Regions from separate parts of the Pseudoxanthomonas sp. Soil82 genome, predicted to be linked through region 2. Evidence: predicted binding sites of a transcription regulator. Region 2 holds the regulator's gene; the other holds the start of a gene.

Region 1 (15,803 bases), on a different contig from region 2:
GGTCGTAGCCGTCCGCATCGGCGACACCGTCGCCGCGCGGACTGGTGTCCGGCGCGACGATGACGACGCCATGCTCGGCCGCGTAACGCTGCGCGCCGGCCTTGGTGATGAAGTTCTGTTCGGTGCAGGTGAGCCCGGACAGCCAGTACAGCACCGGCAGCTTCGCGCCCGGCGACGCAGCCTGCGGCGGCAGGTAGACGGCGAAGCTCATCGTGCAACCCAGCACTTCCGACTCGTGCCGGTACACGTCCTGCCAGCCGCCAAAGCAGGCGCGGTGTTCGATGCGTTCCATCAGCAACTCCTCAACTAGGGCGCTCGACCGGGTTACCAGCCCCCTTTGGTAAAGGGGGCGCGGCGGCAGCCGCGGGGATTTGGAGGTAAAGGAGAACGGGGCCCGCGCTTGCGCCATGGCGCAAGTGCGGGAGGCGGCGCCTGTTCTCAGGCGTTGCCGCCCCCGTACCTGACCACCGAGCGGATCGACTTGCCTTCGTGCATCAGGTCGAAGGCGGTGTTGATCTCGTCCAGCGGCATGGTGTGGGTGACGAACGGAGCCAGTTCGATCTTGCCGGCCATCGCGTCCTCGACCATGCCCGGCAGCTGGCTGCGGCCCTTTACGCCGCCGAAGGCGGTGCCCTTCCAGGTGCGGCCGGTGACCAGCTGGAACGGCCGGGTGGAGATTTCCTGCCCGGCACCGGCCACGCCAATGATCACCGACTGGCCCCAACCACGGTGCGCGCATTCCAGCGCCGCGCGCATCACGTTGACGTTGCCGATGCATTCGAACGAATGGTCCACGCCCCAGCCGGTCATCTCCACCACCACCTGCTGGATCGGCTTGTCGTGGTCCTTCGGGTTGACGCAGTCGGTGGCGCCGAACTGGCGCGCGAGCTCGAACTTGGCCGGGTTGGTGTCGATGGCGATGATCCGCCCGGCCCTGGCCTGGCGCGCACCCTGGATCACGGCCAGGCCGATGCCGCCGAGGCCGAACACGGCGACCGAATCGCCTTCCTGCACCTTGGCGGTGTTGTGCACCGCTCCAATGCCGGTGGTCACGCCGCAGCCGAGCAGGCAGACATGTTCCGGATTGGCCTGCGGGTTGACCTTGGCCAGCGAGACTTCGGCCACCACCGTGTACTCGCTGAAGGTCGAGCAGCCCATGTAGTGGTAGACCGGTTCGCCGTTGTAGGAGAAGCGGCTGGTGCCGTCGGGCATCACGCCCTTGCCCTGGGTCGCGCGCACGGCCACGCACAGGTTGGTCTTGCCGCTGGTGCAGAACAGGCACTGGCCGCATTCGGCGGTGTAGAGCGGGATCACGTGGTCGCCCGGCTTCACCGAGGTCACGCCCTCGCCCACCTCGACCACGATGCCGGCGCCCTCGTGGCCCAGCACCACCGGGAACAGGCCTTCCGGGTCGTCGCCGGACAGGGTGAACGCGTCGGTGTGGCAGACGCCGGTGTGGGTGATCCTGACCAGCACTTCGCCGGCCTTGGGCGGGGCGACGTCGATCTCGACGACCTGCAGCGGCTGGCCGGGGCCGAAGGCGACGGCGGCACGGGATTTCATGGCATGGGCTCCTGCGATGTTGCGGAAAGACGGTCGGGGAACACGGGCGCCGTGGCGGCGGCGCTCACTTGAGGTAGGAACGCACCAGCCCGGTCATCTCCTCGATGCGGGCCTGGCGCTGGGCGTCGGTACCGGCTGGCTGGCCGAACTCCTCGCGGATGTGCGCTTCCATCACTTCGGACATCAGGCCGTTGACGGCACCGCGGATGGCGGCGATCTGCTGCAGCACCGCGCCGCAATCGGCGCCGCCTTCCAGCGCGCGCTCCAGCGCTTCGGTCTGGCCGCGGATGCGGCGCAGCCGGGTCAGCACGCGCTTCTTCTCGTGGGCGGTGTGCGGCATGGCGACGGCTCCTGGATACTGGGGGATAGTATCAGCGGCCAGGCCATCCGTCACCCGCGCCCCGCCTCAAGTCCGCGCCCTCGCGGCCGACAACGGTCCCATGGAACGTCCGTCCGATCCGGCGGCAGGGAACCGCCAGATGCTCAAGACCATCGATGTCGACCAGCTGCGGCCGGGCATGTTCATCCAGCGCCTGCACGGGTCCTGGCTCAAGCACCCGTTCTGGCGCGCGTCGTTCCTGGCCAGCGAGCAGGACGTGGAGCGGATCCGCGCCAGCGCGGTGGAGTCGGTGGAGATTGACGTGCGCCGCGGGCTGCATGCGCCGCCGGCCGATCGGCGCCAGGCGGTCGATCCAGGCGGGCACGAGGCGTCCGCCTCCGTCGGTGCGGCGGCCGACCCGGATCCAGCGACCGGGGCTGGATCCCGGGCCGACGCGGTCGCCGGCCCGCACGCAGCCGCCGACCTCGGCTCCGAGCTGACCCGCGCGCGCCGCATCTGCCAGGAAGGCCGCGACGCGGTGGAGGCGATGTTCCGCGAAGTGCGCATGGGCCGGATGGTCGATCCGGCGGCGATGCTGCCGCTGGCCGACGAGATCACGGCGTCGGTCGACCGCCACCCCGGCGCCCTGATCTCGATCGCCCGGCTCAAGACCGCCGACGACTACACCTACCTGCATTCGGTCGCGGTCAGCGCGCTGATGGTCGCGTTGGCGCGCCAGCTCGGGCTCGACGAGGCGCAGTGCCGCGAAGCGGCGATGGGCGGGCTGCTGCACGACCTGGGCAAGGCCTGCATGCCGCTGGACATCCTCAACAAGCCCGGGCGGCTGACCGACGAGGAGTACGCGGTCATGCGCACCCACCCGGAGGAAGGCGAGCGCCTGCTGCGCCACAGCGGCCTGGAGAACGCGGCGGTCCTGCACATGGTCCGCCACCACCATGAGAAGTACGACGGCGGCGGCTATCCGGCGCGACTGCCCGCCGATGCGACCCCGCTGCTGACCCGGATGAGCGCGGTCTGCGACGTGTACGACGCGATCACCTCCAACCGCCCCTACAAGGAAGGCTGGGATCCGGGCGAATCGCTGCGCCGGATGGCGTCCTGGAAGGGCCACTTCGACCCGGCGGTGCTCAAGGCCTTCATCGCCAGCGTCGGCATCTACCCGATCGGCACCCTGGTGCGGCTGTCCAGCGAGCGGCTGGCGGTGGTGCTGGAGCAGGGACCGGGTGCGCTGTCGGCGCCCCGGGTGCGGGTGTTCTTCTCGGCGCGGCTGCGCAGGCAGGTCCTGCAGCAGGACCTGGACCTGTGGGCCCCGGGCTGCGGCGAACGCATCACCGGGATCGAATCGCCGCGGCAGTGGGGTTTCCGCGAGCTGGAGAAGCTGTGGGCGCCCTAGGCGCGCCGCGTCACTTCACCCGGCGACCGTGCTTGACCACGATGTCCACCCGCTGCAGCAACGCCACCTGCTTCAGTACGTCGCCCTTGACCGCGATGATGTCGGCGTACTTGCCCTCGGTCACCGTGCCGTAATCCCTGTCGGCCTTCATCGCCACCGCCGGCCAGTAAGTGGCCGCGCGGATCGCGTCGATCGCCGGCACGCCGAGCCGGTTCACCCACACATCCAGCTCGTTCCAGGTGCTGCCGCTGTGGAACTTCATCGGGATGCCCGAATCGGTGCCGATGAGCAGCTGCACGCCGTTCTCGCGCAACTGCTGGAACTTGCGCTGCAGGGTCGGCCAGCGCTGCGGCGTCTGCTGGAAATAGGAGATGCGTTCCGGGTGCGCCAGCGACTGGCGGATGTCCGCCACGATCGCCGGCGGCAGGCCCTCATGCCAGTCGCTGCCGTCGATGAATTCGTGGTTCTTCACCGTATAGGGGAAGTTGTAGAGGCCCTCGATCGTCGGCGTCCAGAACAGCGGGCCGGCGGCCATGTTGGCGGTGCGCTCGCGCAGCGCGGCGATCACGTCGGGCGGATATTCGGGCGCGGCGGCCAGGCCGGTGTGTTCGAAGCAGTCGACGCCGGCTTCCAGGCCGCGGCGGATCTCCTCGGGTCGGTGCGCGTGCGCCACCACCGGCAGGCCGTGCCGGTGCGCCTCGTCGACGATCGCCCGCAACTCGGCCTCGCTCATCCCGTCCTGGTCGATCAGCTTGACCACGTCCACCCCGGCCTGGGCGATGCGGCGCACCTTGGCGCGCGCATCGGCCGGCGAATCCACGCCCCAGCGGAACTGCTCGGTGCCCGGGTAGGGCTTCTTCTGGATGAAGGGGCCGGACACGAACAGGGTCGGCCCGGGGATGCGCCCGGCGGCGATCGCGTCGCGCACGGCGATGCTGTCCTCCAGCGGACCGCCGAGGTCGCGCGCACCGGTGACGCCGGCCAGCAGCAGCTGCCTGGCCGAGGCCGGCATGATCACGTCGCGGAACTGCGCCGGATAGGTGCGGTCCCAGTGCTCGTAGTCGGCGTGGCCGTTGATCATCAGGTGCACGTGCATGTCCCACAGGCCGGGCAGCACGGTCATGCCTTCGGTCGAAACCACCGTGGCGTCGGCCGGGACCGGCAGGGTGTCGACCGTGCCGACCGCGACGATCCGCTCGCCCTCGACCAGGACCACGCTGTCGCGGATCGGATCGGCCAGAGTGCCATCGACCAGCGTGCCGCCGACCAGCGCCAGCGTCTGCGCCGCCGCGCCTTGCGCCAGCAACGAACCCACCACCAGCCACATGCTCCTGCCCGCCTTGCCCATGCCCTGCTCCCCGTCCGCTAAAGCCGCAGCCTAACCGGCGGCCGCGGCCCGCGACAGGACCGCCGGCACGGTACGACGCCTGCAAGGTTGTCCTCGTCGCGCTGCTTCCGGCGTGTCCTGTCTGCGAACCCTTCCACGCCACCGTCCCCCGCACGCCGCGCAGACCCGACATGAACCCCATCCGCCATCCGCTGACGCTCGCCCTGGCCGCCGCCGTGTCCGTCGCCCTGCCCGCCAGCAGCGCGCCGTCCGGTCCCGAAACCCAGGTCTGGATCGACGTGGCGACCCACCACCAGGCCGGCATGCCCGACATGGGATCGATGATGGGCGGCATGGGCGGACTGGCCGCGAAGATGATGGGCGGAGGCCAGGGGACGTTCGCGTATCCCGACGCGCGGCATCCGATGATGACCGGCAAGTTCTTCGACATCGCCATGCTCAACACGCTGGCGCCGGGCAAGGAAGCCGAACAGCAGGTCCCGGCGGGGCTGGGCCTGGGCGCGTCGCTGCCCTTGCTGCCGCCGACCGCCAGCGTCGGCCGTGAAGCCGGCGGCACGACTGGAATGCCCGACGGCGAGATCCACATCAAGTATTACTGGGGCTGCGGCAGTGATGTCCGCGCCGGCCAGCCGCGCGAACTGCACATGCGCGCCAGGGGCGGCAAGTTCGAGATGAGCGGCGACCCGATGCAGGGCCGCTACGCGCCCGACCGCGGCGTCGACCCGAACCCGTCCTACGTGCTCTGGCCGAACCCGAAGACGCGCAACCGCGCGCCGGCCAATGCCTCGCTGGTCGGCCAGCACCGCATCACCGGGCAAGGGGTGCCGGAGTCGCTGGAGTTCGAACTGCAGCAGGCCGCCGACTTCATGCCGAAGATCGCGCTCACGCAATCGGGCGAGCTGGCCAGCGGACTGACCCTGGGCTGGCAGCCGGTCGATCGCGCCAAGGCCTACTTCCTGCACGGCCTGAGCCTGCAGGACAAGACCATCGTGATCTGGAGCAGCGCCGAGGTGCCCGATGCGGGCCAGGGCGTGGTCGACTACCTCACCGGCGCGCAGATCGACCGCTGGCTCAAGGAGAAGGTGTTGCTGCCCCCGTCCACCACTTCTTGCGCGATCCCGAGGGGGATCTTCGCCGACGCCAGCAGTGGCCAGGCCAGCCCGGGCATCCTGAGCATGATCGCCTATGGCCCGGAGACCCACGTCGCCTGGCCGCCGAAGCCGGCCGATCCGAAGCAGCCGTGGGATCCGGAGTGGAACGTGCGCGTACGCACCAAGTCCACCGCCGGCGCACTCCTGGGCATGGACCTGTCCGGCATGCAGGGCATGGACGGCATGGATGCCGGCGATGCGGCCACGCCGCAGGATCCGGGACAGAAGAAGCCCGAGGAAGGCGCGACCAAGAAGCTGCTCAAGGGCCTGCTGCGCAACCTGTGATCGCGTCCGGGGATGGCCCGGCGCGGCCATCGGCCCGCGCCGGACGCGCGCTCAGTAGGCGAATTCGCCGAACACCCGGTCGATGTCGCCCTTCCATGCGCCATGGAACAGCTCGAGCTTGCGCTCGGCGGCGGTCTGCCCGCTCTCGGCGATCTCCACCAGCGTTTCCAGGAAGCGGGTCTCGTCGATGCCGTCGTCGTTGAGCGCGGCGCGGCGGCGCAGGCCGGCGACGGAAATCTTCAGCGCTTCGACCGCCAACTCGCGCACCGTCGCGCCACGGGCGCTGCCGAGGCGGGCCGGCAGCTTGAGCGCGTGCTTCGGCACGCCGTCGCGCAGCGCGTGACGCTCGGCGGCGCTGAAGTCCCTGACCAGGTCCCAGGCCGCGTCCAGCGCCGCGTCGTCGTACAGCAGGCCCACCCAGAACGCCGGAAGCGCGCACAGGCGCGACCACGGGCCACTGTCGGCGCCGCGCATCTCCAGGTACTTCTTCAGCCGCACTTCCGGGAAGGCGGTGGTCATGTGGTCGGACCAGTCGCGCAGCGTCGGCAACACGCCCGGCAGCACGTCCAGCTCGCCCTTGAGGAACTTGCGGAACGACTTGCCCGACGCGTCGACGTAGACGCCGTCGCGGTAGGAGAAGTACATCGGCACGTCGAGCAGGTAGTCGATGTAGCGCTCGTAGCCGAAGCCATCCTCGAACACGAAGTCGAGCATGCCGGTGCGGTCCGGATCGGTGTCGGTCCAGATGTGCGAGCGGTAGCTGAGGTAGCCGTTGGGCTTGCCCTCGGTGAACGGCGAATCGGCGAACAGCGCGGTGGCCACCGGCTGCAGCGCCAGCGACACGCGGAACTTCTTCACCATGTCCGCTTCGGAGGCGTAGTCCAGGTTGACCTGCACCGTGCAGGTGCGGGTCATCATGTCCAGGCCGAGCTGGCCGACCTTGGGCATGTAGGACTTCATGATCTGGTAGCGGCCCTTGGGCATCCACGGCATCTCGTCGCGACGCCACTTGGGCTGGAAGCCCATGCCGAGGAACCCCAGCCGCAGTTCGTCGGACACCTGCCGCACCTCGTTGAGGTGGGTGCCCAGTTCCACGCAGGTCTGGTGGATGGTTTCCAGCGGCGCGCCCGACAGCTCCAGCTGCCCGGCCGGCTCCAGCGTGACCGACGCGCCCTCGCGGAGCAGGGCGATGACCCGCCCGTTCTCCTCGACCGGTTCCCAGCCGAACCGCACCAGGCCCTTGAGCAGCGCCTCGATGCCGCGCTCGCCGTCAAACGCCGGCGGCCGCAGGTCGTCCAGGCGGAAGCCGAACTTCTCGTGCTCGGTGCCGATGCGCCACTGGTCGCGGGTCTTTTCCCCGGACGCGACGTACTCCAGGAGCTGGCTGCGCTGGGTGACCGGGGTATCGGCGACGTGGCTCGGGCTCGACAAGGGCAGGCTCGCAGGCAGCCGTGGGGGCCGCGGGGCAGCGCACTATAGCCTGCCGCGGTAAAGGCGACGTTGCCGCTCCTGCGCCTCAGCATTCCGCCCATGCGCACCCGCGACAGCCGCGCCCGCGCCCGGGTTAGGCTATGCCGATGCCGAACCGCGCGCGCCCCCGGACCCACGCCGAACTGCACCGCACCGACCGCGTCGGCTGGCTGCGCGCGGCGGTGCTCGGTGCCAACGACGGCATCGTCTCGGTCGCCGGCCTGGTGGTCGGCGTGGCCGCCAGCGGCGCGGACTCCGGCGCGATCCTCACCGCCGGCATCGCCGGCACCGTCGCCGGCGCGATGTCCATGGCCGCAGGCGAATACGTGTCGGTGCAGTCGCAGGCCGACACCGAGCGGGCCGACATGGCGATCGAGCGGCGCGAGCTGCGCGAGCAGCCGGAAGCGGAGCTGCGCGAGCTGGCCCGCATCTACGAGCAGCGCGGACTGGACCCGGCGCTCGCGTTGCAGGTGGCCGAGCAGCTCACCGCGCACGACGCGCTCGGCGCCCATGCCCGCGATGAACTCGGCATCAGCCACAGCCTGCGCGCGCGCCCGGTGCAGGCCGCGCTGGCGTCGGCGGCTGCGTTCTGCGCCGGCGCGACGCTGCCGATCATGGCGACGCTGCTCGCCCCGCAGTCCCATGCGGCCATGGTGGTCAGCGCCAGCACGCTGGTCGGGCTGCTGCTGTCGGGAGGCCTGGCGGCCTGGGCCGGCGGTGCCCCGGTGGCACGCGGGGCGGTGCGCGTCGCGTTCTGGGGCGCGCTGGCGATGGGCGCCGCGCACCTGATCGGCGGCCTGTTCGACGTGGCGGTGTAGGCACCCGACTTGCGCGACCCGGGGGTGCCGGCACAGGCGACGCCCTCGTGGATCCGACGCCCGGGTCGCCCATGAGGATGGGCTCCTACGGCAGTTCCAGCCAGCCGGCGACGACCGCGCGGGCTTCGTCCACGCCCTGCTTCGATTCGCTCGAGAAGGTCTGCAGGCCGATGCCGGCCTCGCCGAACGTGGCCTGCAGCTCCTTGCGCACCGCCTGCAACACCTGCGCCTGCTGGCCGCGGCCGAGCTTGTCGGCCTTGGTCAGCAGCGCATGCGCCGGCAGGCCGCGCGCGACCGCGTACTCGAGCATCTGCCGGTCGTAGTCCTTGAGCGGGTGGCGGATGTCCATCACCACGACCAGCCCGCGCAGCGCCTCGCGCTGGCGGAAGTAGCGGTCGATGAATCCCTGCCAGTGCGCCTTCATTTCCATCGGCACCTTGGCGTAGCCGTACCCCGGCAGGTCGACCAGGTAGCGCTGCGGCTGGACCTCGAAGAACACCAGCTGCTGGGTGCGTCCGGGGGTCTTGGACACGCGGGCCAGTGCGTTCTGCCGGGTCAGCGCATTGAGCGCACTGGACTTGCCGGCATTGGACCGGCCGGCGAAGGCGACTTCGAGCCCCCCATCGGCCGGAAGCTGGGCGGGCGTGTGCGCCGAGCCCAGGTAGCGGGCTTTTTCTAGTGGATTGGACATGGCCATAGGATCGCACGTCGCGCGCCCTGGGCCCCGCGACGACGCGGCGGCCGGCGCTTTCGTTGACCGTCGCGCCCCGCGACAGGGATAATCCCGACGTTTCGCGGCCGTTCACGGGCCGCCTCGATCGGGTTCCCGGAGCTCTAGCATGCGCCACGCTCGCGTTTTAAACCTTGCCGGACTGGCCGTCGCGGTCACCGCCGTCGCCGCCTATGCCGCCCAGACCACGGTGGTGCCGGTGCCGGACAACGCGCCCGTGCAGACCGCACCGCTGGAAGTGGACCTGAGCAAGACCCACTGGGGCGACGCCGAAGCCGGCGCCGGCAAGGCCGCTGCCTGCGCCGCCTGCCATGGCGCCGACGGCAACCCGGTCGACCCGATGTACCCGCGCATCGCCGGCCAGAGCGAGCGCTACATCGCCAAGCAGCTGGCCCTGTTCGCCAGCGGCGAGCGCCACAGCGGCCTGGCCGCGGTGATGGCCCCGTTCGCCCAGGCGCTGAGCCCGCAGGACATGCGCGACGTGGGTGCGTTCTTCGCCCAGCAGAAGGCCGGCGCCGGCGTGGCCGACGACACCGAGGTGGCCGATGGCCCCTACGCGGGCCTGAAGTACTACGAGATCGGCCAGCAACTGTTCCGCGCCGGCGATGCCGAACGCGGCATCCCGGCCTGCGCGTCCTGCCACGGCCCCACCGGCGCCGGCAACCCGGGCCCGCCGTACCCGCACATCGGCGGGCAGATGGCCGAGTACTCGGCCCGGCGCCTGCAGGAATACCGCGCCGGCACCACCAGCGAGAAGGACGCGGCCTCGTTCCACATCATGGCCAAGGTCGCCAACAAGCTGACGGACCAGGAAATCGGCGCGCTGGCCAGCTACCTGCAGGGCCTGCACGACCATGCCGACGATGCCGAGCTCGCCGCGGCCGAACCGCGCTCCTGAACTTCGGCGCGCCGGCGCGGTCTGACCACCGTAGTCCCTCTCTCTTGAACTTGCGCCGGCCCCATGGCCGGCGTCTTTTTTCCGCCGGGCGCCACCGCCCGGACCACGCCGGAGACCCCGATGAAGGCAGTGCTGACCGGACTTCTGCTCGCCGCCCTGGCCTGGCTTCCGGCCGCCGCCGCCGCGCCGGCCGGGTCGGCGCCGCAGGCCGGCCACGACTACATCGAGCTCCCCGCGGCCCGGTCCTGGGCGGCCAGGCCCGGGCGGATCGAGGTCGCCGAGGTGTTCGGCTATTCCTGCCCGCACTGCGCCCACCTGGAGCCGCTGCTGGCCGAATGGAAGGCGAAGCTGCCGCGCGACGTCGACTTCGTGGCCGTGCCCGCCGCCTTCGGCGGCCCCTGGGACACCTGGGCCCGCGCCTACTTCGCCGCCTCCAGCCTGGGCCTGATGCCCCGCGCCCACCAGGCGACCTTCGACGCCGTGCACCGGTCCGGCTCCCTGCCGCGCAACCCCAGCGCGACGGAACTGGCCGCCTTCTTCGCGGGGTATGGTGTCGATGCGGCGCGCTTCCAGGCCGCGATGGCCGACCCCAAGGTCGACGCGCAGGTGCGGCAGGCCGCGGCGCTGGCGCAGGCCTGGGAGCTGGAAGGCACGCCCGCCCTGGTGGTGGCCGGCCGTTACCGGGTGCTCGGCCATGATTTCGAGGACATGCTGCGCATCGCCGACTGGCTGATCGCGCGCGAGCGCCAGGCCGGGCGCAAGCCGTGACCGCCGGGTTGCCGGCCCCGACCGCGCATTGACGCCCCGTACCCCATCCTTTCCGTACCCAGGAGACCACCCGCCATGACCAAGCGCCACCTGCTCAGCCTGTCCCTGCCGCTGCTGCTGGCCCTGACCGCCTGCTCCGGGCCGGAGGCCCCCGCCCCGGCGGCCACGCCGGCACCGGCCGCGCCCGCCGAAACCGCTGCTCCGTCCGCCCCCGCCACGCAGCCGGGCGAAGCCGCGGCCACGGCCGCCGAACCCGCCCAGGCGGCCGCGCCGGCGCCGGCACCGAGCGCGCCCACCGGCCCGGCCCCGGTCGCCGGCGTGGACTACATCGAGATCGCCAACGGACAGGCCTTCCAGCCGGCGGCCGGCAAGATCGAGGTCGCCGAAGTGTTCGGCTACACCTGCCCGCACTGCGCCCAGTTCGAGCCCGAGTTCCAGGCATGGAAGCAGCGCCAGGCCGCCGACGTGGCGGTGGTCCAGGTGCCGGCGGCCTTCGGCGGCTACTGGCTGCCGTACGCGCGCGCGTTCTACGCCGCCGAGGCGCTGGGCGTGCTGCCGCAGAGCCACGACGCGATGTTCAACGCGATCCACGTGCAGCGCAGCCTGCCGGTGAACAACAACGTCACCGCCGAGCAGATCGCGCCGTTCTACGCCCAGTACGGGGTGGACGCCAAGCGCTTCGCCGATACCTTCAACAGCTTCGGCGTGGACGCCAAGATCAACCGGGCCAAGCAGTTCGCGGTGAAGACCCGGATCGAGGGCACCCCGGCGATCGTAGTCAACGGCAAGTACACCGTGCCGGTGGACCAGCAGGGCTTCGGCAAGATGCTCAACACCGTCGACTGGCTGGTCGCCAAGGAGCGCGGCGGCGCGAACTGACGCGCCGTCGCACGCTCCGATGGGCTCCCCCGCGCCCTCGACCGGCACAGCCAGGCCACCGGAGGTCGCCGACGCGACCTCCGGCGCGCGCCGGCTGCGCCTGCTCAGCGCCAACATCCAGGCCGGCTCGAGCACGCGCCGCTACAGCGACTACGTGACCCGCAGCTGGTCGCATGCGCTGCCGGCCGGCAAGCGCACCAGCCTGGACGCGATCGCGCAGCTGGCCAGCGGCCACGACATCGTCGGCCTGCAGGAAAGCGACCCGGGCAGCCTGCGCTCGGGCTTCACCAACCAGACCCATTACCTGGCCCAGCGCGCCGGCTTCCACTACTGGACCCACCAGCCCAACCGCAGCGTCGGCGGCGTGGCCTCCAGCGCCAACGGCCTGCTCAGCAAGCTCGAGCCGGTGAGGACCAGCGACCATTCCCTGCCCGGCCGGATCAAGGGCCGCGGCGTGCTGCTGGCCCACTTCGGCGACGACCGCCCGGGCCTGACCGTGGCCGTGGCGCACCTGTCGCTGGGGGCGAAGTCGCGGCTGGCGCAGCTGTCCTTCATCGCCGAAGTGCTGCAGGACCATCCCAACGCGGTGCTGATGGGCGACTTCAACTGCCTGCCCGACCAGCCGGAGATGGAGGTGCTCTACCGCAACACCACCCTGCGTCCGCCCGAATGCGTGGTGCCGACCTTCCCGAGCTGGAAGCCGCAGCGGGCGATCGACCACATCCTGGTCAGCGGCGACCTCAAGTGCCTCGGCTCGCAGGCCTTCCCCGCCGCGTTCTCCGACCACCTGGCGCTGGCGATGGAGATCGAGGTGCCGGAGGATGCGCTGCGCACCTGAGCCGCTGGTTCGGCCCACGTCCTGGGCATCACACGACCTCGGGTTACCCGGATCCGGATAGACCACCTTCTCCGCGCTCCGCCGCGGCCGTTGCGGCGGCGGTGGATCTTCGCCCCCGGTCTTGGGCGTCCGGCGTCTTCGAGCAGGCCGGGCATCACCGGCCCGCGCCAGTGCAATGGCCAGCGCGTGGCATCCTTGCGGCTCAGAAGCCGTAGCGCAGGAACCCGCCGTCCACCGCGATGCATTCGCCGGTGACGTAGCTGGCCGCCGGCAGGCACAGGAAGGCGACCGCCGAAGCGACCTCTTCCGGCTCGCCGATCCGGCGCATCGGCGTGCGCCCGATCACTTCCTCGTAGTAATCCGGATCCGACAGCGGCCCGGAGGTCCGCCGCGTGCGGATGTACCACGGCGCCACCGCGTTGACCCGGATGCCGTCCTCGGCCCATTCGGCGGCGAGGTTGCGCGTCATCTGGTGCAGGGCGGCCTTGCTCATGCCGTAGACCACGCCGCTGCGCACGTGGGTGATGCCGGAGACGCTGCCGACGTTGACGATGCTCGACGCGGCATGCCGGGCCAGCAGCGGGTGCGCATAGCGCGACAGCTCGAAGGCGGCGAACAGGTTGGTCTCGAAGATCCCGCGCCACTCGTCCTCGGTGTAGTCCACCGCGGCCTTGGTGACGTTGCCGCCGGCGTTGTTGACCAGGACGTGCAGGCCCTCGCCCTGGTCCTCGACCCAGTCCAGGATCGCCTGGCGGTCGGCGTCGTCGGCCACGTCGGCGGCCATCGCCAGGATGTCCTGCGCCGGGTGGCGGTCGGCGAGCTCGTCGCGCGCCTCCTGCAGCGGATCCTCCTCGCGCGCCACCAGCAGCAGGTGCGCACCCAGTGCCGCGAGTTCGCGCGCGATCGCCAGGCCGATGCCGGCGCTGGCGCCGGTCACCAGCGCCAGTTGCCCGTCCAGCCGCCACCGGTTCGTCGTCATGGGCGTAGGATAGCGCCGGCCTTCCTCCGGAGCGCGCCGATGTCCGATACCGTCCATCCGTTCCCGTTCCGCCTGGCGCTGTGCGCGATCGCGCTGGTCGCCGCGCTCGCCGCCTGCCGCCGGGAACCGCCCCCGACCGAACATCCGCCCGAACCGCAGGCACAGGCGCACACCGGATTGCGTGATGCCATCCAGGCGCCGCAGGACAAGGCGCACGGCGTGGAGAAGACCGTGCAGGACGCGGCCGACCGCCAGCAGGCGGAGATCGAGGCGGCCGAAGGCGGCTGAGCCGCGCCATCGAAGACGCGGGCGCCCCGTAGAGCCGGCCCTGGCCGGCTTGTTGCTTGTAGAACCGGGCTCGCCCCGCCGCCTGCCGGCGTAGAGCCGGCCTTGGCCGGCTGCTTCCCGCCCGCCATCGTCATGCACAGCAGCGGGGCAAGCCCCGCTCTACGCGGGGCCGCGCCCGCGCGGGGGCATCACCACCCGCAGAAGCAATAGGCGAGCGACTTGACCGGCGTGCCGTTGCGGTCCTTGAGCGCGTTCTCGACGAAGCGCAGCTGCGCTTCGGCCTCGGGCATGGCCTGCGCCAGCGCCGCGCGTGCCAGGCCCGAATCCTGCAGCAGCGCCGCGCCGACCCGGCTGCCGGCGAAACCGGCCAGGAACTGCGCGAACGGGGTGGCCGGCTTGTCGATGTAGGTCACGCGGAACTTGTCCTTCTCGCCCAGCTTGGCGCGCGTGGCGGCATCGGCGACCGCATCGCCCAGGTCGCCCAGCTCGTCCACCAGCCCGCGCTCCTTGGCCTGCGCACCGCTCCACACCCGGCCACGGGCGACCGCGTCGACTTCTTCCACCGGCTTGCCGCGCGCGGCCGCGACCTTGCCGGTGAAATCGGCGTAGCCCTTGTCGATCACCGCCTGGATCACGCGCCCCACCTCCGGATCCATCGGCCGGGTGACGTCGAACGCACCGGCGAAGCGGGTGGTGCTCACGCCGTCGGTGTGCACGCCGATCTTGTCCAGGGTGCGGGTGAAGTTCGGGATCAGGCCGAAGATGCCGATCGAGCCGGTGATCGTCGACGGATCGGCGTAGATCCGGTCGGCGTTCATGCTGATCCAATAGCCGCCCGAGGCGGCCAGGTCGCCCATCGACACCACCACCGGCTTGCCGGCGGCCTTGAGCTGCTCCACCTCGCGGCGGATCTGCTCGGAGGCGAACACCTCGCCGCCAGGCGAATCCACGCGCAGCACCACCGCCTTCACGTGCTCGTCGTCGCGCGCCTGGCGCAGCAGCGCCGCGGTGGACTCGCCGCCGATCCGCCCGGCCGGCTGGTCGCCGCCGCTGATCTCGCCCTCGGCCACCACCACCGCCACCTGCGGGCGGCGGTCGACCGGCGAGCGCTTGCTGTCCAGCTGCACCAGGTAGGCATCCAGGTCGACGCTGCGGAAGCCGCGCTCGTCGTCCTCGTCGGCCACGCCACGCTCGGCCAGCAGCTGCTCCACTTCCTCGCGGGTCTTGAGCCCGTCGACCAGCTTCATCGACTGCGCATGCTTGGCGATGTCGCCACCGGCGGCCTCGATGCCTTCGGGCAACGCGTCGATCTGCGCGGCCAGCTGCGCCGGGTCGAGCTTGCGCGCCGCGCCGACGTCGGCCAGGTAGCGCTGCCACACGTCGTTCATCCAGTACAGGTCGGCTTCCTTGGCTTCCGGCGAGGCCGCATCGAGGATGTAGGGTTCGGCGGCCGACTTGAACTCGCCGACCCGGAACAGGTGCACGTCCACGCCGAGCTTGTCCTGCAGGCCGGTGCGGAAGTACTGGCGGTAGCGCCCCAGCCCTTCCAGGAGCAGGCCGCCCATCGGGTCGAGGTAGATCTCGTCGGCCTGCGCGGCCAGCAGGTACTGGCCCTGGCCGATGTTCTCGCCGAACGCCACCACCTGCTTGCCGGAGGCGCGCAGTTCGCCCAGCGCCTGGGCCACCTCGCGCATCGAGGCCATGCCCGAGGGTTGCAGCTTGTCCAGCTGCAGCAGCACGCGCTCGATGTGCTTGTCGTCCCTGGCTGCCTCGATCGCGCGCAGCAGGTCGCGCAGCTGGATCTCCTCGGCCGAGCGGTCGCCCAGCGCGCGCGCCAGCGCGCGGGTCACCGGGTCGGCGGTGAACTGCTCCACCAGCCGTCCTTCCGGCGCGATCACCAGGGTCGTGCGCTCCTGCAGCGGCTGCACGCCGCTGCCCTTGCCCAGCGCGGCGATGAACAGGATCAGGACCAGGAACAGCAGTCCGAAGAACAGCAGGTTGAGGATCAGCCGACGCGTGAAGTTCATCGCGTCCCACAGGCCGACGAAGAAGCGG
Region 2 (15,803 bases):
TCACACCGGCCAAGCACGCAGGCCAGGCGTCGCCGTACCGGCACCTGCTCAAGCCCAAGTCCGGCGGCGTGGCCTTCGTGCTCGACGCGATGGGCGAGGGGCTGCATGCGATCCTGGACGTGACCATCGCCTACCCGGCGGGCCGGCCGTCGATGATCGACCTGATGGCCGACCGCGTGCCGCGGGTCAGCATCCGCGTGCGCCAGCGGCCGATCCCCGCCGACCTGGCCGGCGGCAACTACCAGGACGACCGTGCCTTCCGCGCGCGTTTCCAGCAATGGATGAACGGGCTCTGGGAGCAGAAGGACGCCGATCTCGAGGCCATGCTGGCGTCGCCGGTCGACCGGGCCGGCTGAGCCATGCGGCATTTCCTGGGCCGTTCGATGCGGCCCGTGGGGAGGCTGGCGGCCGGCGCGGGCGGGGACTACGATCCCGGCCATCGCCGCCGTTGCGGCGTGCCACGCCAGCCTGGAGCCCCGCGCATGAGATGGCCAACCGTTCCTTTGCTGCTGGCCCTGCTGGCGGCACCGCCGGTGTTCGCAGCCGGACCCGTTGCGCCGGCCTACGACGAGGCCCTGGCCCGGCGCGTGGGTGCCGACGAGTACGGGATGCGGCCGTACGTCCTGGTGATCCTCAAGACCGGGCCCAAGCGGATGCCCGACGGCGAGGCGCGCAATGCGATGTTCGCCGGGCATTTCGCCAGCATGGAGCGCCTGGCGGGCGAGGGCAAGCTGGCGCTTGCCGGTCCCTTCATGAAGGACCCGGACGGCTGGCGCGGGCTGTTCGTGTTCGCGGTCGAGGATATCGAGCAGGCGCGTGCGCTCACCGCGACCGACCCGGTCATCGCCAATGGCGAGATGGTGGCCGAATACCACCGCTGGTACGGCAGCGCGGCGAACATGCTGCTGCCGGAGCTGCACAAGCAGCTGGTGAAGCCGGCGGTGGCGCCACCGGCGCCCTGAGCCCGGGATCCACGCGGGATCGTGCGCGCGGCGCACGCCGGGCTGGCGGGGTGGGGCGGATGCGCCGCGAACGCCGTTGCCGGGGTCGCGCCGCCGGTTCCGGTTGCGGCCGCCTACTTGCCGGGCTTCTTCCCGTCTTCCTTCGCGGCCTCCTCGATGCGGGTGAGCACGCGCGTGTTGCCCAGCACTTCGATCCGGCCGCCGGCCTTGCGGAACGCTTCCAGGTCGCCGGAAATGCGCTCGCTGGTCAGCGAGCCGCCGCTCTTGCCGCTGTCACCGGCGGGCCTGCGGTCGGCAGAGGGTGGGCTTGGGGGTTTGCGGGTGGCCATGCAGGGCGGGTCTCCAGTGCGGGAGGTTCGTCGGGAAGGCCAGCACCCCCGCGGTATTCCGTGGGAGGTGGCGGCGGCGGGGACGTGCGGAGGTTCCGCGCGATCAGGGCAGGGATGGCGGGCGGCGATCCGGTGGGCCGGAGCGGCGGGCGCCTCGACGAGCCTTGTCTCCGATCCTACTCCATCGGCGTGAAGCGGGCCCGAATGCGGGCCGCCCCGTCCGGCCGACGGCGGGCCGCTGCTAGAGTGGTCGCCCGTTTCCCGGCCCGGTGCTTCCATGACGCCACGACACGCCCATCCGATCGGAACCCCCGGCCAGCCTTGGGGGGAGGCGGAGCGCAGCCTGTGGCGCTCGCGCCAGCGTCGCCAGCGCAGTTATGCCAGCGACGTGCTCGAAGCGGTCGCGCACCTGCATGCGCACTGGGACGTGCAGCCCTATGGCGAGCTGGACTATGCCCCGGATTTCTATCCCCTGGTCGCCCTGCACAGCGCCGACTGGAGCCATGACCGGCCGATCGCCCTGGTGACCGGGGGCGTGCATGGCTACGAGACCAGCGGCGTGCACGGCGCGCTGCGTTTCGCCGCCGGGCACGGCAGCGCCTACGAGGGCCGCATCAACGTGCTGGTGGTGCCCTGCGTGAGCCCGTGGGGCTACGAGCACGTCCAGCGCTGGAATCCCGCCGCGGTCGATCCGAACCGGTCCTTCAGCGCGCACGGCAAGGCGCTGGAGTCGATCGCGCTGATGCGGCTGCTGGCGCCAATGCAGGGCCGCTTCCTGGTGCACATCGACCTGCACGAGACCACCGATACCGACGAGAGCGAGTTCCGCCCGGCCCTGGCCGCGCGCGATGGCAAGCCATTCCAGCCGGAAGGCGTTCCCGACGGGTTCTACCTGGTCGGCGATTCGGAGAATCCGCAGCCGGCGTTCCAGCAGGCGGTCATCGCCGCGGTCGAGCGGGTCACGCATATCGCGCCGGCCGACGCCGACGGGAAGATGATCGGCTCGCCGGTGGTGGCTCACGGGGTGATCAACTACCCGGTCAAGTCGCTGGGCCTGTGCGCCGGCGCCACCGATGCGCGTTACACGACCACGACCGAGGTCTATCCGGACAGCCCGCAGGCCACCCCGGAACAGTGCAATGCCGCGCAGGTGGCCGCCGTGCGCGCGGCCATCGACTACGCGCTCGCCCACGGCTGACCGTCGCGCGCGCCGGCGCGGCCGTGTGCCGGCACGGCGGTTGCTACCATCGCGCCTGGCGCAGGGTCACGCAGTGAGTGCAGGGGACGGATGTCGACATTGGCCTGGATCGGGTTGCCGGTAATCGCGCTCGCGGCGGGGGGCTGGTGGTGGCGTTCCCGCCGCACCGGCGCCGCACCGGCGACGATGGCGCCGCGCGTCGAATCGGCTGCCCAGGCCGGCGCCGAAGCATTCGCAAGTGATGGCGGATGGGCCCTGGCCCTGGTCGAGCTGGCGGGCATCGGCGGGGACGCCGCCACCGCCGATGCGGGCGCCTGCGCGGGTGCCGCGCAGGTCCTGTCGCGCTTCGCCTCCGAACCGCAACGGCTGCCGCGGCGACCGCAGCTGCTTCCGCAGTTGCTGGGCATGCTCAACGACGACGCTTCCTCGGCGCGCGACATCGCCGTGTTGATCGCGCGCGATCCGGCGCTGGCGGCGAACCTGCTGAAGCTGGCCAACAGTCCCATGTACCGGCTCCAGTCCACGCCCGTGGAAGGCCTGGAGCGGGCCGTGGCCCTGCTCGGGACCGAGGGCGTGCGACGGATGCTGGCGGTGGCGCTGATGCAGCCGGTGATGCGCACCGAGGGCGGGGTGCTGGGCGAGCTGCCCGCCCGGCTCTGGGAACACACCCAGCATGCGTCCGCATGGGTGGTGGAGGCGGCGCGTCGGGAAGGCGTCGACGCCTTCGCCGCCCAGCTGCCGGTCCTGCTGCAGGGATTGGGCGCGATCGTGGTCGTGCAGGCCCTGCGCGACGAATGCATGCGTGCGGGCCAGCCAGCGCCACCCGCGGTTGCGATCGCCAGCCTCCTGCAGCACTGGTCACCGCGGATCGGCCGCCTGGTGGCGCAGGAATGGCAACTGGCGCCCGCGCTGCTGGCCGCGCTGGCGGGACAGGCCAGCGGGGTGCCGCACGAACGCGGATCCCTGGCTGGCCTGCTCGCGCAGGCGAGCGTCGAAGCGGTGGCGCGGATGCGCGACGGGGCGGCCGCCCGGGACTGAGGCGCCTGGATCGCGTTCCAGGCCGATCGCTCCGGGACCATGACTTTTGATCTAGACAAGAATGTCTAGACAAGTTTGTCTGGAGGGTGCACGATGCGGCCGTCGCCATCGTGGAAGCCCGCCGATGTCCCGTTCGAACACGCGTCCACCCAAGCCCACCGCCGCCGAGCTCGACCTGCTGCGGGCGATCTGGCGGCTGGGGCCGTCCACTGCGCGCGAAGTCCACCAGGCGCTGCAGGCCGACCGGCCGGACATGCAGCCGGCCACGGTCCTGCGCCTGCTGCAGGTGATGCACGGCAAGGGCCTGGTGGTGCGCGACGAGAGCCAGCGCTCGCACGTCTATGCGGCCGCGCATGCGCAGGACGCGTTGCAGACCAACCTGCTGGGCGAGCTGATCCAGAAGGCGTTCGCCGGCTCGGGCAAGGCCCTGGTCCTGGCCGCGCTGGACGGGCATGTCAGCGAACGCGAACGCGCCGAGATCCGCCGCCTGCTCGAGCAGGGCCAGGACGATTCCGCCGGCCAGGGGGGGAAGGACCATGCATGAGCTGACCGATACCCTGGTGCCGGTGCTGGGCCGGGCGCTGCTGCACTTCCTCTGGCAAGGCACCCTGGTCGCGCTGCTGGCGGCGATCGCGCTGCAGTTGTTGCGCGATGCGCGGCCGCAGCTGCGCTACGCGGTCGCCTGCCTGGCGCTGCTGGCCTGCGTGCTGGCGCCGCTGGGCTACATCGCCTGGGCATGGCCGCGTGCTTACGTCGCTGCCGGCTCGGTGCTGCCGGCCGCCGCGGCGCTGGCGCCCGCGCCAGGCAACGCGATCGCAGCCATCGCCGCGCCGCTGCGCCACGCCGGCGAAGCGGTGCGCGGGGTCGAGGCCTTCCTGCCGGCGGTCGTGCTGCTCTGGGCCGCCGGCGCCTGCACGCTGTCGCTGCGGCTTGCCGCGGGCGTGTGGTGGCTCGGACGCCTGCCGGTGCTGGCCTCGCCGCAACTCCAGCGCAGCTGGCAGCAGCGCCTGGATGCGCTGGGCGAACGCTCCGGCCTGCGCCGCGTGGTGGCCCTGCGCCTGGTGGCGGCGCTGGATTCGCCGGTGGTGGTGGGCTGGTGGCGGCCGGTGGTGCTGCTGCCGGCCTCGTTGCTGACGCGCTTGCCGGCCGATTACCTCGAGGCCCTGCTGGCCCACGAACTGGCCCACGTGCGACGCCACGACTACCTGGTCAACCTGCTGCAGGGCGTGGCCGAGGCGCTGCTGTTCTACCACCCGGCCACCTGGTGGCTGTCGCGCCGCATCCGCGTCGAACGCGAACACGTGGCCGACCGGCTAGCCGCCGAGGCCACCGGTGACCCGCGACGGCTCGCGCTGGCGCTGGCGGCGCTGGCCGACCACCAGGCGAGCCTGCGCGCCCCCCCCGAACCGGCACTCGCCGCCCTGTCTCCCACTGGAGGACCGCTCATGAAACGGATCGAACAGCTCGTACGTCCCGGACACGCCACCAGCGGCGGGCGCATCGTATTTCCGCTGCTGGGCCTGGCCGCCGCGGGGCTGGCCTTCTACGCCCACGCGCACCGCGACCCTTCGGCGTCGCCGGCGGGAATGAATGTCTTCAATTCCACGCCTTCAGTGGCGATCGGCACCGCGGCGCCGGCGGCGGCGACGGTGCCGCGCGGCGGCGTCGTCGCCGCGGTGGCGCAGGCATCACCGACGCCGGCCGCGCGCGCTACCACCGCCGTCCGGGCGACCCCGGCCGCGGTGCCGACGGCAAGCGCGTCGGTCGCCACCGCGCCTGCGGCACCGCCGGCGCCACCATCGCCGGCGAACGTCCCGGCACCGCCGGCGCCACCCGCACCGGCGACGCCGACGGCGGTGCCGGCGCCTCCCGCGCCACCGGCGCCGGCCCGTCCGGCGAACGTGCCGGCCCCACCGGCCCCGCCGGCGGTGCAGGTACGCATGCACGGGAACGGCGGCGAGTCGTACGCGCTGGTGGGCAACGGCAGCGACGGTTACCTGATGTCCGGCTCCAGCGATGACATGCCGCAGATCGAAGCGCTGCGGCGCTCGATGAAGGGCGACTTCCTCTGGTTCCGCCGCGACGGCAAGGCCTACGTGGTGACCGATCCGGCCACGCTGGCGCAGGTGCGCAAGTCGTGGGCCGGCGCCGATGCGCTGGGCGAGCGCATGCGCGTGCTCGGTGACCAGATGGACGGCCACGGCCGCAAGATGGAGGCGATCGGCCGCGAAATGGAGAACCTGTCCGACGTCGCCGAACCGGCCGCGATCGAGGCAGCCTCGCGGCAGATGGAGGTGCTCGGGCGCCAGCAGGGCGAAATCGCCGAACGCCAGGCGCGCCTGTCCATCGCGATGATCGACGCCGACGAGCGCAAGCGCGCCGCGCTCGAGCAGCAGATGCGTTCGCTGGCCGAGCAGCAGGAAGCCGTGTCGCGCCGGATGCAGGAGCAGTCGCTGCGGATCGAGGCGGAGGCCGAACGCCACCAGCGGCAGCTGCAGCCGATGGAGGGCCTGTCGCGGCGCATGGAGGAAGCCTCGCGGCCGATGGAGGCCCTGGGCAAGCAGATGGAAGGCCTGGGCAAGCAGATGGAAGTGGTCAGCCAGCGTGCCGAGCGCGAGACCCGCCAGCAGATCGACCACGCGCTGGAAACGGGCCTGGCGCGCCCGCTGTCGCCGACGCAGCGGCAGTGATGGCGGGCGGGAAAGCGGGCCCCGGCGCGGGGCCCGGCTTCCTCAGCCCGAGGCCCGCAGTCCGTCGACGTCGAGGATCAGGGCCAGGCGGCCATCGCCGATGAGGGTGGCGCCGGCATAGCCGGGCAGGCCGCGCAGGGCGCGCGGCAGCGGCTTGATCACCACCTCCTCGCGGCCGCGGACCTGGTCGACGATCAGGCCGAAGCGTGAATCGCCCATCTGCAGCACGACCACGGTCAGCAGCGCGGTGTCCTGCGGCTCGATGCCCAGCCAGCGGCGCAGGTCGAGCAGGGCCAGGGTGTGGCTCTGGCGATCCAGCACCGGGCGCCCGTCGAACCAGCCCAGCGACTTCGGTGTGGCGTGCAGCACCTCCTGCACCCGCGCCAGCGGCAGCGCATAGACGTCCTCGCCGGCCTGGACCAGCAGCGTCGGCAGGATCGCCAGGGTCAGCGGCACGCGGATCATGAAGCGGGTGCCGCGCCCGAGTTCGGACTGGATCTGGATCTGGCCGCCGAGCTCGCGGATGCGCGACTGGACCACGTCCATGCCCACGCCGCGGCCGGAGATGTCGGTGACCTCGGCCTTGGTCGAGAAGCCGGGCAGGAACACCAGGTGCAGGCACTCGTCCGGGCCGAGCCGGGCGGCGGCTTCCGGGTCGAGCAGGCCCTTCTCGCGGGCCTTGGCGCGCAGCCGCTCCGGGTCGATCCCGGCGCCGTCGTCCTGCACCTCGATGCTGACGTAGTCGCCTTCCTGTTGCGCCGACAGGCGCAGCCGGCCGACCCGGGGCTTGCCGGCCGCCTCGCGCAGTTCCGGCGATTCGACCCCGTGGTCGATGCCGTTGCGGACCAGGTGCACCAGCGGATCGGCCAGCGCCTCGACCAGGTTGCGGTCCAGTTCGGTCTCCGCGCCCACCATCTCCAGCTCGACTTCCTTGCGCAGCGAGCGGGCGACGTCGCGGGCCACCTTGGGGAAGCGCGAGAACACCTTGCCGACCGGCTGCATGCGCGTGCGCATCACCGCCGATTGCAGGCGCGCGGTGGCCACGTCCAGGGTGCCCACCGCACGGTCGAGTTCCTCGTCCTTCAGGCGCACGCGCAGGGTCTTGAGCCGGTTGCGCGCCAGCACGAGCTCGCCGATCAGGTTGACGATCGCGTCCAGCCGGCGCGTGTCCACGCGCACGGTCTGCTCGGCCTCGACCGGTGCCGTTGTGCGCGGCGGTGGTGGCGTGGCCGGTCGCGGCGGCGAGGCGGGCACCGCCGGCGCGACGTGCGTGGCCGGTGCCGGCGCCGCCGGGGAGGCGCCCGGTGCGGCGCCGCCGTGCAGCTGGTCGAGCAGTGCTTCGAACTCGTCGTCGTCGATCATGTCCGGCGCCGGCCGGGCGGCCGCCGGCTTGGCCGGGGGCGGGGCGCTGCCGGGTGCGGCGGCGCCATGCAACTGGTCGAGCAGGGCTTCGAACTCGTCGTCGCCGATCATCTCCGGCGACGCCGGGGAGGTCGCGGACGGGGCAGGGGCCGGTGCCGCGGCGACGACCGGGTCCAGGCTGAACTGCGCGATCAGCTCGGCCGGCGCGTGCGCCGGTTCGGTTCCGGCGCCGACCGCATCGAGCATGGCCTGCAGCCAGTCGAGCGATCGCTGCGCGGCGTCGAAGTGCTGCGCCTCGAGCGCGGCCTGGCCAGCGCGCACGCTGCCGAGCGTCTCCTCGGCGGCGTGGCACAGTTCCACCATCGGGGTGATGCTGAGGAAGCCGGCGCCGCCCTTCAGGGTGTGGAAGCCGCGGAACACCGCGTTGAGCTGGTCGCGGTCGTCCGGCGCATGTTCCAGCGCGACCAGCTGCTCGCCGAGGCGGTCCAGGATCTCCTGGGCCTCGACGATGAAATCAGCCGCGATCTCCGCGGTCACTCCGCTCATGGCATGGGTCTCGTTACAGGCCCAGGTCGGCCAGCAGCGCGTCGGCGTCGACCTGGGTCACCGCGTGGCGGTCCAGGCCGTGCACGGCGGGGCCGGCCAGCGCCGGGCCGGGGGTTTCCTCTCGCGGCGGCAGCCCGAGCGCGCCGAAGCCCTCGTGCACCTTGCGCACGATGCCGGCCACCCGGCGGATGATCTGCCCGGTGAGGTCCTGGTAGCTCTGGGTCAGGCCGATCTCGGTGAGGTTGTGGCGGATCCTGTCCAGCACTTCGTCCTGGCGCGCGGAGACGCCCTCGATGCGCACGCTCTCGAGCAGGTCGCGGCACTGGTCGGCCAGGTCCAGGGTGCGGTGGGTGGCCTGTTCGGTCACCGCCACCACGTGGTCCAGGCGCGCGCAGGCATCGTCGAGCTCGACCGGGCGGCCGTCCTCCTCGGGCGTGCGCGGCAGTTCGCCCAGGGCCTGGCTCAGTTCGCGCGCCAGCCGGCCCAGGCCCTGCACCAGCGGCCGGGTGCGGGCGGAGGCGAGCGCGTCGATCACCGCGCGCATGGAGGTCTCGTCGCCGCGCTCGAGCGCATCCAGGGCCTCGTGCAGGCGCTGGATCAGCGCGGCGCGTTCGGGGGACACGGCCACCGCGCTCATGCGGTGGCCGCCAGGCGTTCGAAGATCTTGCCCAGCTTCTCTTCCAGGGTCTGCGCGGTGAACGGCTTGATGATGTAGCCGTTCACGCCGTTCTGCGCGGCCTCGATGATCTGTTCGCGCTTGGCCTCGGCGGTGACCATCAGCACCGGCAGGGTCTTGAGCTTTTCGTCTGCGCGGATCGAGCGCAGCAGGTCGATGCCGGTCATGCCGGGCATGTTCCAGTCGGTGACCACGAAATCGAACGGAGCCGAGCGCAACGCGGCCAGGGCCGTGTGGCCGTCGTCGGCCTCGGCGGTGTTGGTGTAGCCCAGATCGTTGAGCAGGTTCTTGACGATGCGACGCATCGTCGAGAAGTCGTCCACGATCAGGATGCGCATGTTCTTGTTCACTTCTTGCTCCGTTTCAGGGTGGTGCGGTGTAGCGGGTGGGAGGCGCCGGCTATTCGTCTTCCAGCCCGGCGTCGCGCGATTCGTACTGGCCCAGGCGGCCGCGCAGGCGCAGCACGGCCTGGCCGTGGATCTGGCACACGCGCGACTCGCTGACCCCGAGCACCGCGCCGATCTCCTTGAGGTTCAGCTCCTGCTCGTAGTACAGCGACAGCACCAGCTGCTCGCGCTCGGGCAGCAGGCCGATGGCCGCGGCCAGCTCGCGGCCGAAGTCGCTGCGTTCCAGGACCTGCTGCGGGGTCATGCCGCCGCTGTGGATGGTCACCTCGCCGTGGTCCTCCACGTGCGAGTCCAGGCTCAGCACCTGGCCGCGCGAGGCGTCCTCGAGCAGGCGCAGGTACTCGGGCAGCGGCATCTCCAGGTGCGCGGCCACTTCCTGCGGGCTGGCGGCGCGGCCGGTGGCCTGCTCGATCTGGCGCACCGCGGCGGCGGCGTCGCGGGCGCGGCGGTGCACCGAGCGCGGCACCCAGTCGCCGCGGCGGATCTCGTCGATCATCGAACCGCGGATGCGGATCGAGGCGTAGGTCTCGAACGAGGCGCCCTGGTCGGGGTCGTAGCTGCGCGAGGCCTCGATCAGGCCGATCATGCCGGCCTGGATCAGGTCGTCGACCTCCACGCTGGCCGGCAGGCGCGCCGCCAGGTGGTGGGCGATGCGGCGCACCAGGTCGGCATGGCGGGCGACGGCGTCGTCGGCCACGCTGCGCTGGACCGCGCGGTATTCGGCCAGGGCGTTCATGCCGCCGCTCCCTGCCGCACGCCCTGCGCGAGCAGGCGGTCGACGAAGAATTCGATGTTGCCGCGCGGGCTGGCCGGGGCTTCCCAGCGCGCCGCGCGGCGGGCGATCTCGGCGATGGCGCGGGCCGAGGGGCTGGCCGGGTAGGCGGTGGCGACGGCCTGCTGGCGCTGCACCGCCATCCGCAGCCAGTCGCACTGCGGCACCGCGCCGAGGAAGTTGAGCGAGACATCGCCGAGGAAGCGCTCGCACACGCGCGATAGCTTGTCGTAGAGGCCGCGGCCCTCGGCCGGGCTGCGCACCATGTTGGCCACCACCTGCACCCGGTCCACGCCGCGCTCGCGCGAGAGGACCTTGATCAGGGCGTAGGCGTCGGTGATCGAGGCCGGCTCGTCGCAGACCACCACCACCGCGTCCTGCGCGGCCTGGCAGAAGGTCAGCACGCTGTCGGTGATGCCGGCGGCGGTGTCGACGATGAGGATGTCCAGGTCGCGCTGCAGCTCGTTGAAGACGTTGACCAGGCCCACGTGCTGGGCCGGCTGCAGTTCGGCCATGTGCCGGCGGCCGGAGGCGGCGGGCACCACCAGCATGCCGTTCGGGCCTTCGAGGATGACCTCGTCCAGCTCGCAGCGGCCGGAGACCAGGTCGGCCAGGGTGTTCTGCGGCGACAGCCCCAGCAGCACGTCGACGTTGGCCAGGCCCAGGTCGGCGTCGAGCAGGAGCGTGCGCTTGCCCAGGCCGGCCAGCGAGGCGGCCAGGTTGACCGACAGGTTGGTCTTGCCCACGCCACCCTTGCCGCCGGTGACGGCGATGCTGCGGACGGGGGCCAGGCTCGGGTTGGCGGTGTTCAGGCTCAAGGGCGGGTACTCACGCGGCGGCATGGTCGTGCTCCGGGATGTTCGGCTTATCGGCCGCGCGGCGCAGATCTTCAAGGCGAAGGACCAGGCTGGCGGCATTGGCGCGGTGGAGGTCGTCGGGAACGCGCTGGCCGTCGGTCACCCAGGTCAGCGGCAGCTGGTGGTCGACCACCACCGACAGGGCGCTGCCCAGGCGGCCGGTCTCGTCCAGCTTGGTCAGGACCACGCCCTGCGGCTTGGCCGGGCCGAAGCGGCGCACGACCTCGTCCAGGTCGGCGTAGTGCGAGTTGGCCGGCAGCACCAGCAGGGTGCGGACCTCGCGCGCGGCGCGCAGCCAGTGGAGCTGGTTGGCCAGGGCGCGGTCGCGCTGGCCCAGGCCGGCGGTATCCACCAGCACCAGCCGGTAGTCCTGGAGGCGCTGCAGCAGGCCGATCAGGGCCGCGTCGCTATCGGCTTCGTGCACCGCCACGCCCAGCTGGCGGCCGTAGCTGTAGAGCTGTTCGCGACCGCCGATGCGGGCGGTGTCGGTGGTCACCAGGGCGACGTTGCGCGCGCCGTGCTCGGCGGCGTAGCGGGCGGCCAGCTTGGCGATGGTGGTGGTCTTGCCGGCGCCGGTCGGACCGACCAGGGCGATCACGCCGCCCTGCTCCAGCGGGTCGGCCGGGCACACCGGCAGCCGCCGCGAGATCAGGCCCAGCATCAGGCCGCGGCCGCGATGCGGGGGCGTGTCGGCCGGCAGCTGCAGCACGGTGTCGCGGGTGATGCCGGCGTCGAAGCCGTAGTCCTCCATCAGCTCCATCGCCTGCAGGCGTACCGCCGAGCCGCGCAGGCGTTCGTCGGTGAGGCGGTGCATTTCGCGCTCGATCATCTGCCGCATCTGCGCCAGCTCCTCGCGCATGGCCACGAGCTGTTCGTCGTTGGCCGGCGCCGGGGACGCGGGCACCGCGGACAGGTGGGCCGGTTCGGATCTGGCCGGCGCCGTGGCCGGTGCGGGTTCACCGGCGTCGGCCGCACGCGCCGCCACCGCCATCGTCGGCTGTGCCGGTTCCGGCGCCGACGCCTGCGCGGCGACCGGCGCCGCGGCCGGCGTGGCCAGCGCGGCCGCCATGGCCGCGGCGAAATCCGGGGTCATGCGCGGCGCGGGCGCCGGCTGCGGCACCGCCGGTGCCGGCGGCAGGTTGTCGAGGAAGGGATTCGGCCGCGCGGCGGCGCGGGCGGCGGCCTCGGCCTCGGCGCTGCGCTGCGCATCGACCAGTGCCTTCTGCACCGCGTTCTCGTCGTAGTTGCTGGCCGCCACGATCTCCACGCCCTCTTCGGTGCGGCGGTTGGAGAGGATCACCGCGTCCGGGCCGTGCTCGGCGCGGACCATGCGCAGCGCGGTGCGCATGTCGGCGGCGACGAATCGTTTGATCTTCATGACTGCTCCTTACCCGCTCGTTCGTTACCGCGTTCTTGTTCCGTCGGTCAGCTGATCGTTCCGACCAGCTTGAGCCGCTTGTCTTCCGGCACCTCGGTGTAGGCCAGCACCGACAGCGAGGGCACGCTGTGGCGGACCAGCCGCGCCAGCGCGGCGCGGACCGTCGCCGGCACCAGCACCACCGCCGGTTCGCCGCGGGCCTCCTGCCGCCCCGCGCAATCGGCCAGGCTCTGTTGCAGCCGCTCGGCCAGTCCGGGTTCCAGCGCGGCGCCGGAAGCGCCTTGCGCGGAATCCTGCAAGACCCGTTCCAGAGGCGCGGCCAGGGTGAACACCGGCAGCTCCGGCGCGGCGCCGGCGATCTCCTGGACGATGAAACGGCCGAGCGAGTTGCGTACCGCGGCCGTCAGCACGGCCGGGTCCTGGGTATGGGCGCCATGCTCGACCAGCGCCTCGGCGATCTTGCGCAGCTGGCGGATCGGCACCCGCTCGACCAGCAGGTTCTGCAGCACGCGCACCAGCACCGACAGCGACAGCGTCTTCGGACTGAGGTCCTCGGCCAGCTTGGGCGCGCGCTTGGCCAGGGTGGCCAGCAGTTCCTGCACCTCCTCGTGGCCCAGCAGTTCCGGCGCGTGCTCGCGGACCAGGTGGGAAAGGTGGGTGGCGACGACGGTGGCCGGGTCGACCACGGTGTAGCCCATCGATTCGGCCTGGGCGCGCTGGTGCGGCTGGATCCAGGTCGCGTCCAGGCCGAACGCCGGATCCTTGCCCTTGATCCCCTCGATCGCGCCCAGCGCGCCGCCGGGATCCAGCGCCAGTTCGCGATCCGGATGGATCTCGGCGGTGGCCACCGGCACGCCGTGGACCAGCAGCCGGTAGTGGTTGGCCTGCAGTTCCAGGTTGTCGCGGATGTGCACCGGCGGCACCAGGAAGCCGATCTCGTGGGTCAGCTTGCGGCGCACCGCCTTGATCCGCGCCATCAGTTCGCCGCCCTGGCCGCTGTCGACCAGCGGGATCAGCCGGTAACCGACCTCCAGGTCGAGCGGATCGACCGGGCGCAGTTCGTCCCAGCCCAGCTCGGCACTGCCGCCGGCGCCGGGGGCGGGCAGGGCGCCGGCGATCTCGCCGCCGCCGTCCTGCTCCAGTTCGCTGCGCTTCCACAGCTTCCAGGCGCCGTAGGCCAGCGCCACGCCCAGTGTCAAAAAGGCGACATTGGGCATGCCCGGGACCAGGCCGACCACGATCAGGATGCCGGCGGCGATCGCCAGTGCCTTGTGCTGGCCGAAGGCCTGGCCGACCATCGCCTGGCCCATGTCCTGCGCGCGCGAGGCGCGGGTGACCAGGATCGCCACCGCGGTGGAGACCAGCAGCGCCGGCAGCTGCGCGACCAGGCCGTCGCCGATCGACAGCAGGGTGTAGGTGGAGGCCGCGTCGGCCACCGGCATGCCGTGCTGGAGCACGCCCACGGCCAGGCCGCCGATGAGGTTGATGAACAGGATCAGGATGCCGGCGATCGCATCGCCGCGGATGAACTTGCTGGCGCCGTCCATCGCGCCGTAGAAGTCGGCTTCCTCGCGCACCTCTTCGCGGCGGGCCTTGGCTTCCTCGCGGGTCAGCAGGCCGGCGTTGAGGTCGGCGTCGATGGCCATCTGCTTGCCGGGCATCGCGTCGAGGATGAAGCGCGCGGTGACCTCGGAGATGCGGCCGGAGCCCTTGGTCACCACCACGAAGTTGATGATGGTCAGGATCGCGAAGACGACTATTCCGACCGCGTAGTTGCCGCCGACCACGAATTCGCCGAACGCGGCGATCACCTTGCCGGCCGCGTCGTGGCCGCCCTGGCCGTTGAGCAGGATCACCCGGGTGGAGGCCACGTTCAGCGCCAGGCGCAGCATCGTGGTGGTCAGCAGGATGATCGGGAAGATGGTGAAGTCCAGCGGCCGCTGCACGTAGACCACCGCCAGCAGCACCACCAGCGAGATGGCGATGTTCACGCTGAACAGTGCGTCCAGCAGCATCGGCGGCATCGGCACGACGATCATCGCCAGCAGTGCCATCACCGCCAGCGGCGCGCCGAGGCCGTTGCGGGCCAGCTCGAGCAGGCGGCGCGACAGCGGCGGGGCGGGCACCGCGCTCACCGCCGGTCACCCTGGCCGGGCGCGAACTCGTCCACCGCCACCTCGCCCAGCTCGGGCGAGGCGGGCGCGGTGCCGGCGCGCCAGGCGCGCAGCTGGTAGACGTAGGAGAGGACCTGGGCGACAGCGGCGTACAGTCTCACGGGGATTTCCTTGCCGAGCTGGCCTTCCCGATACAAGGCGCGTGCCAGAGGCGGGGCCGAGACGATCGCCACCCGGTGCCGGTCGGCCACCTCGCGGATCCGGTGCGCGACCTCGTCCACGCCCTTGGCCACCAGGGTGGGCGCGCGCATGCTGCCGCCGTCGTACTTGAGCGCCACCGCGTAGTGGGTCGGGTTGACCACGATCACGTCGGCCGCCGGCACCGCCTCCATCATCCGGCGCTGCGACAGCTGGAACTGCATCTGGCGGATCTTGCCCTTGACCTGCGGGTTGCCCTCGCTCTCCTTCATTTCGTCGCGCAGTTCCTGGCGGGTCATCTTCAGCTTCCGCAGCCAGTTCCACTTCTGGTACGGCGCGTCCAGCGCGGCCAGCAGCGCCAGCGCGCCGGCGGTCGCCAGCAACAGCCGCCCGGCGAAGTGCAGGCCGGTGCGGCTGGCGTCCTCCAGGCTCTGGTTGGGCATGGTCCGCAGCACGTCCATGCCGTGGCTCAGGGTCAGCACGGCGGCCGTGCCCACCAGGGCCACGCGCAGCAGCGACTTGGCCAGTTCGGCCAGGCCCTCGGGTCCCCAGGTTCGCTTGATCCCGCTGAGGGGGTTGAGGCGGCCCGGGTCGGGCACCAGCGACTTGCCGGAGAACTGCAGCCCGCCCATCAGCAACGGCGCGGCGAAGGAGGCCAGCAGCGCGGCCAGCACCAGCGGCAGCATCACCCAGGCCAGTTCCAGGACCAGCAGGCCCATGTGCCCGAACAGCAGGCCGGGTTGGTCGAGCAGGGCCGGGTCCGGACGCAGGGCGCCGCGCATCCAGTTGCGCGAGCCGCGGGCGATCATCGGCCCGGCCGCCATCAGCGCCAGTACGCCGGCGCCGAACACCGCCGCCGTCGCCAGTTCGCGCGAGCGCGCGATGTTGCCCTTCTCGCGGGCCTCGCGCAGGCGTTTGGCACTAGGTTGTTCGGTACGTTCCTGGCCGTCCTCGTTCTCGGCCATCGCCGGCTCCGGTGCCCGCGGGAGCGGGGCTGCGGGAGCAGCGATGCAAGCGCCGTTCCAGAAGCGGCCGCGGCGGCGCGTCAGGCCCCGGTGGGCGTCAGGTCCAGCGTCGACAGCGGCACGGGGCGGCCGATGTGGTAGCCCTGGATCCAGTCGACCTGCAGCGGCTCCAGCGCGGCCAGGATGTCGGCGTCCTCGACGTACTCGGCGATCGTCTCGGCCTGGTAGGCGCGGGCGATGGTCACCATCGCCTGCACCAGGTCGCGGTCGCGGGCGTTGTGGGCGACGTTGCGGACGAAGGCGCCGTCGAT

What was found. The regulator FliA, encoded in region 2, starts transcription of late flagellar genes. The targets are predictions, from matches to a motif close to TAAAGTTTNNCNNNCNNNGGCCGATAA.
Region 1: the regulator FliA is predicted to act here: its motif matches at 1,970-1,996, upstream of ABKA19_RS03325 (HD-GYP domain-containing protein).

The regions. Positions count from the first base shown of each region.
Region 1 is NZ_JBEAAK010000001.1:749,884-765,686, reverse strand. It holds gene fghA (S-formylglutathione hydrolase) at 1-292, opposite strand, end outside; gene ABKA19_RS03335 (S-(hydroxymethyl)glutathione dehydrogenase/class III alcohol dehydrogenase) at 439-1,563, opposite strand; gene frmR (formaldehyde-responsive transcriptional repressor FrmR) at 1,628-1,903, opposite strand; gene ABKA19_RS03325 (HD-GYP domain-containing protein) at 2,043-3,296, shown strand; gene ABKA19_RS03320 (amidohydrolase family protein) at 3,307-4,644, opposite strand; gene ABKA19_RS03315 (hypothetical protein) at 4,815-6,080, shown strand; gene ABKA19_RS03310 (glutamate--cysteine ligase) at 6,132-7,511, opposite strand; gene ABKA19_RS03305 (VIT1/CCC1 transporter family protein) at 7,658-8,368, shown strand; gene yihA (ribosome biogenesis GTP-binding protein YihA/YsxC) at 8,454-9,059, opposite strand; gene ABKA19_RS03295 (c-type cytochrome) at 9,208-9,996, shown strand; gene ABKA19_RS03290 (thiol:disulfide interchange protein DsbA/DsbL) at 10,117-10,764, shown strand; gene ABKA19_RS03285 (thiol:disulfide interchange protein DsbA/DsbL) at 10,840-11,643, shown strand; gene ABKA19_RS03280 (endonuclease/exonuclease/phosphatase family protein) at 11,744-12,481, shown strand; gene ABKA19_RS03275 (SDR family oxidoreductase) at 12,684-13,460, opposite strand; gene ABKA19_RS03270 (hypothetical protein) at 13,500-13,748, shown strand; gene sppA (signal peptide peptidase SppA) at 13,937-15,803, opposite strand, start outside.
Region 2 is NZ_JBEAAK010000003.1:188,482-204,284, reverse strand. It holds gene yihG (1-acylglycerol-3-phosphate O-acyltransferase, YihG family) at 1-356, shown strand, start outside; gene ABKA19_RS09910 (YciI family protein) at 483-962, shown strand; gene ABKA19_RS09905 (hypothetical protein) at 1,076-1,291, opposite strand; gene ABKA19_RS09900 (M14 family metallopeptidase) at 1,569-2,489, shown strand; gene ABKA19_RS09895 (HDOD domain-containing protein) at 2,580-3,527, shown strand; gene ABKA19_RS09890 (BlaI/MecI/CopY family transcriptional regulator) at 3,652-4,071, shown strand; gene ABKA19_RS09885 (M56 family metallopeptidase) at 4,064-6,217, shown strand; gene ABKA19_RS09880 (chemotaxis protein CheA) at 6,260-8,125, opposite strand; gene ABKA19_RS09875 (protein phosphatase CheZ) at 8,139-8,762, opposite strand; gene cheY (chemotaxis response regulator CheY) at 8,759-9,151, opposite strand; gene ABKA19_RS09865 (RNA polymerase sigma factor FliA) at 9,201-9,944, opposite strand; gene ABKA19_RS09860 (P-loop NTPase) at 9,941-10,822, opposite strand; gene flhF (flagellar biosynthesis GTPase FlhF) at 10,809-12,215, opposite strand; gene flhA (flagellar biosynthesis protein FlhA) at 12,263-14,269, opposite strand; gene flhB (flagellar biosynthesis protein FlhB) at 14,347-15,492, opposite strand; gene ABKA19_RS09840 (EAL domain-containing protein) at 15,573-15,803, opposite strand, start outside.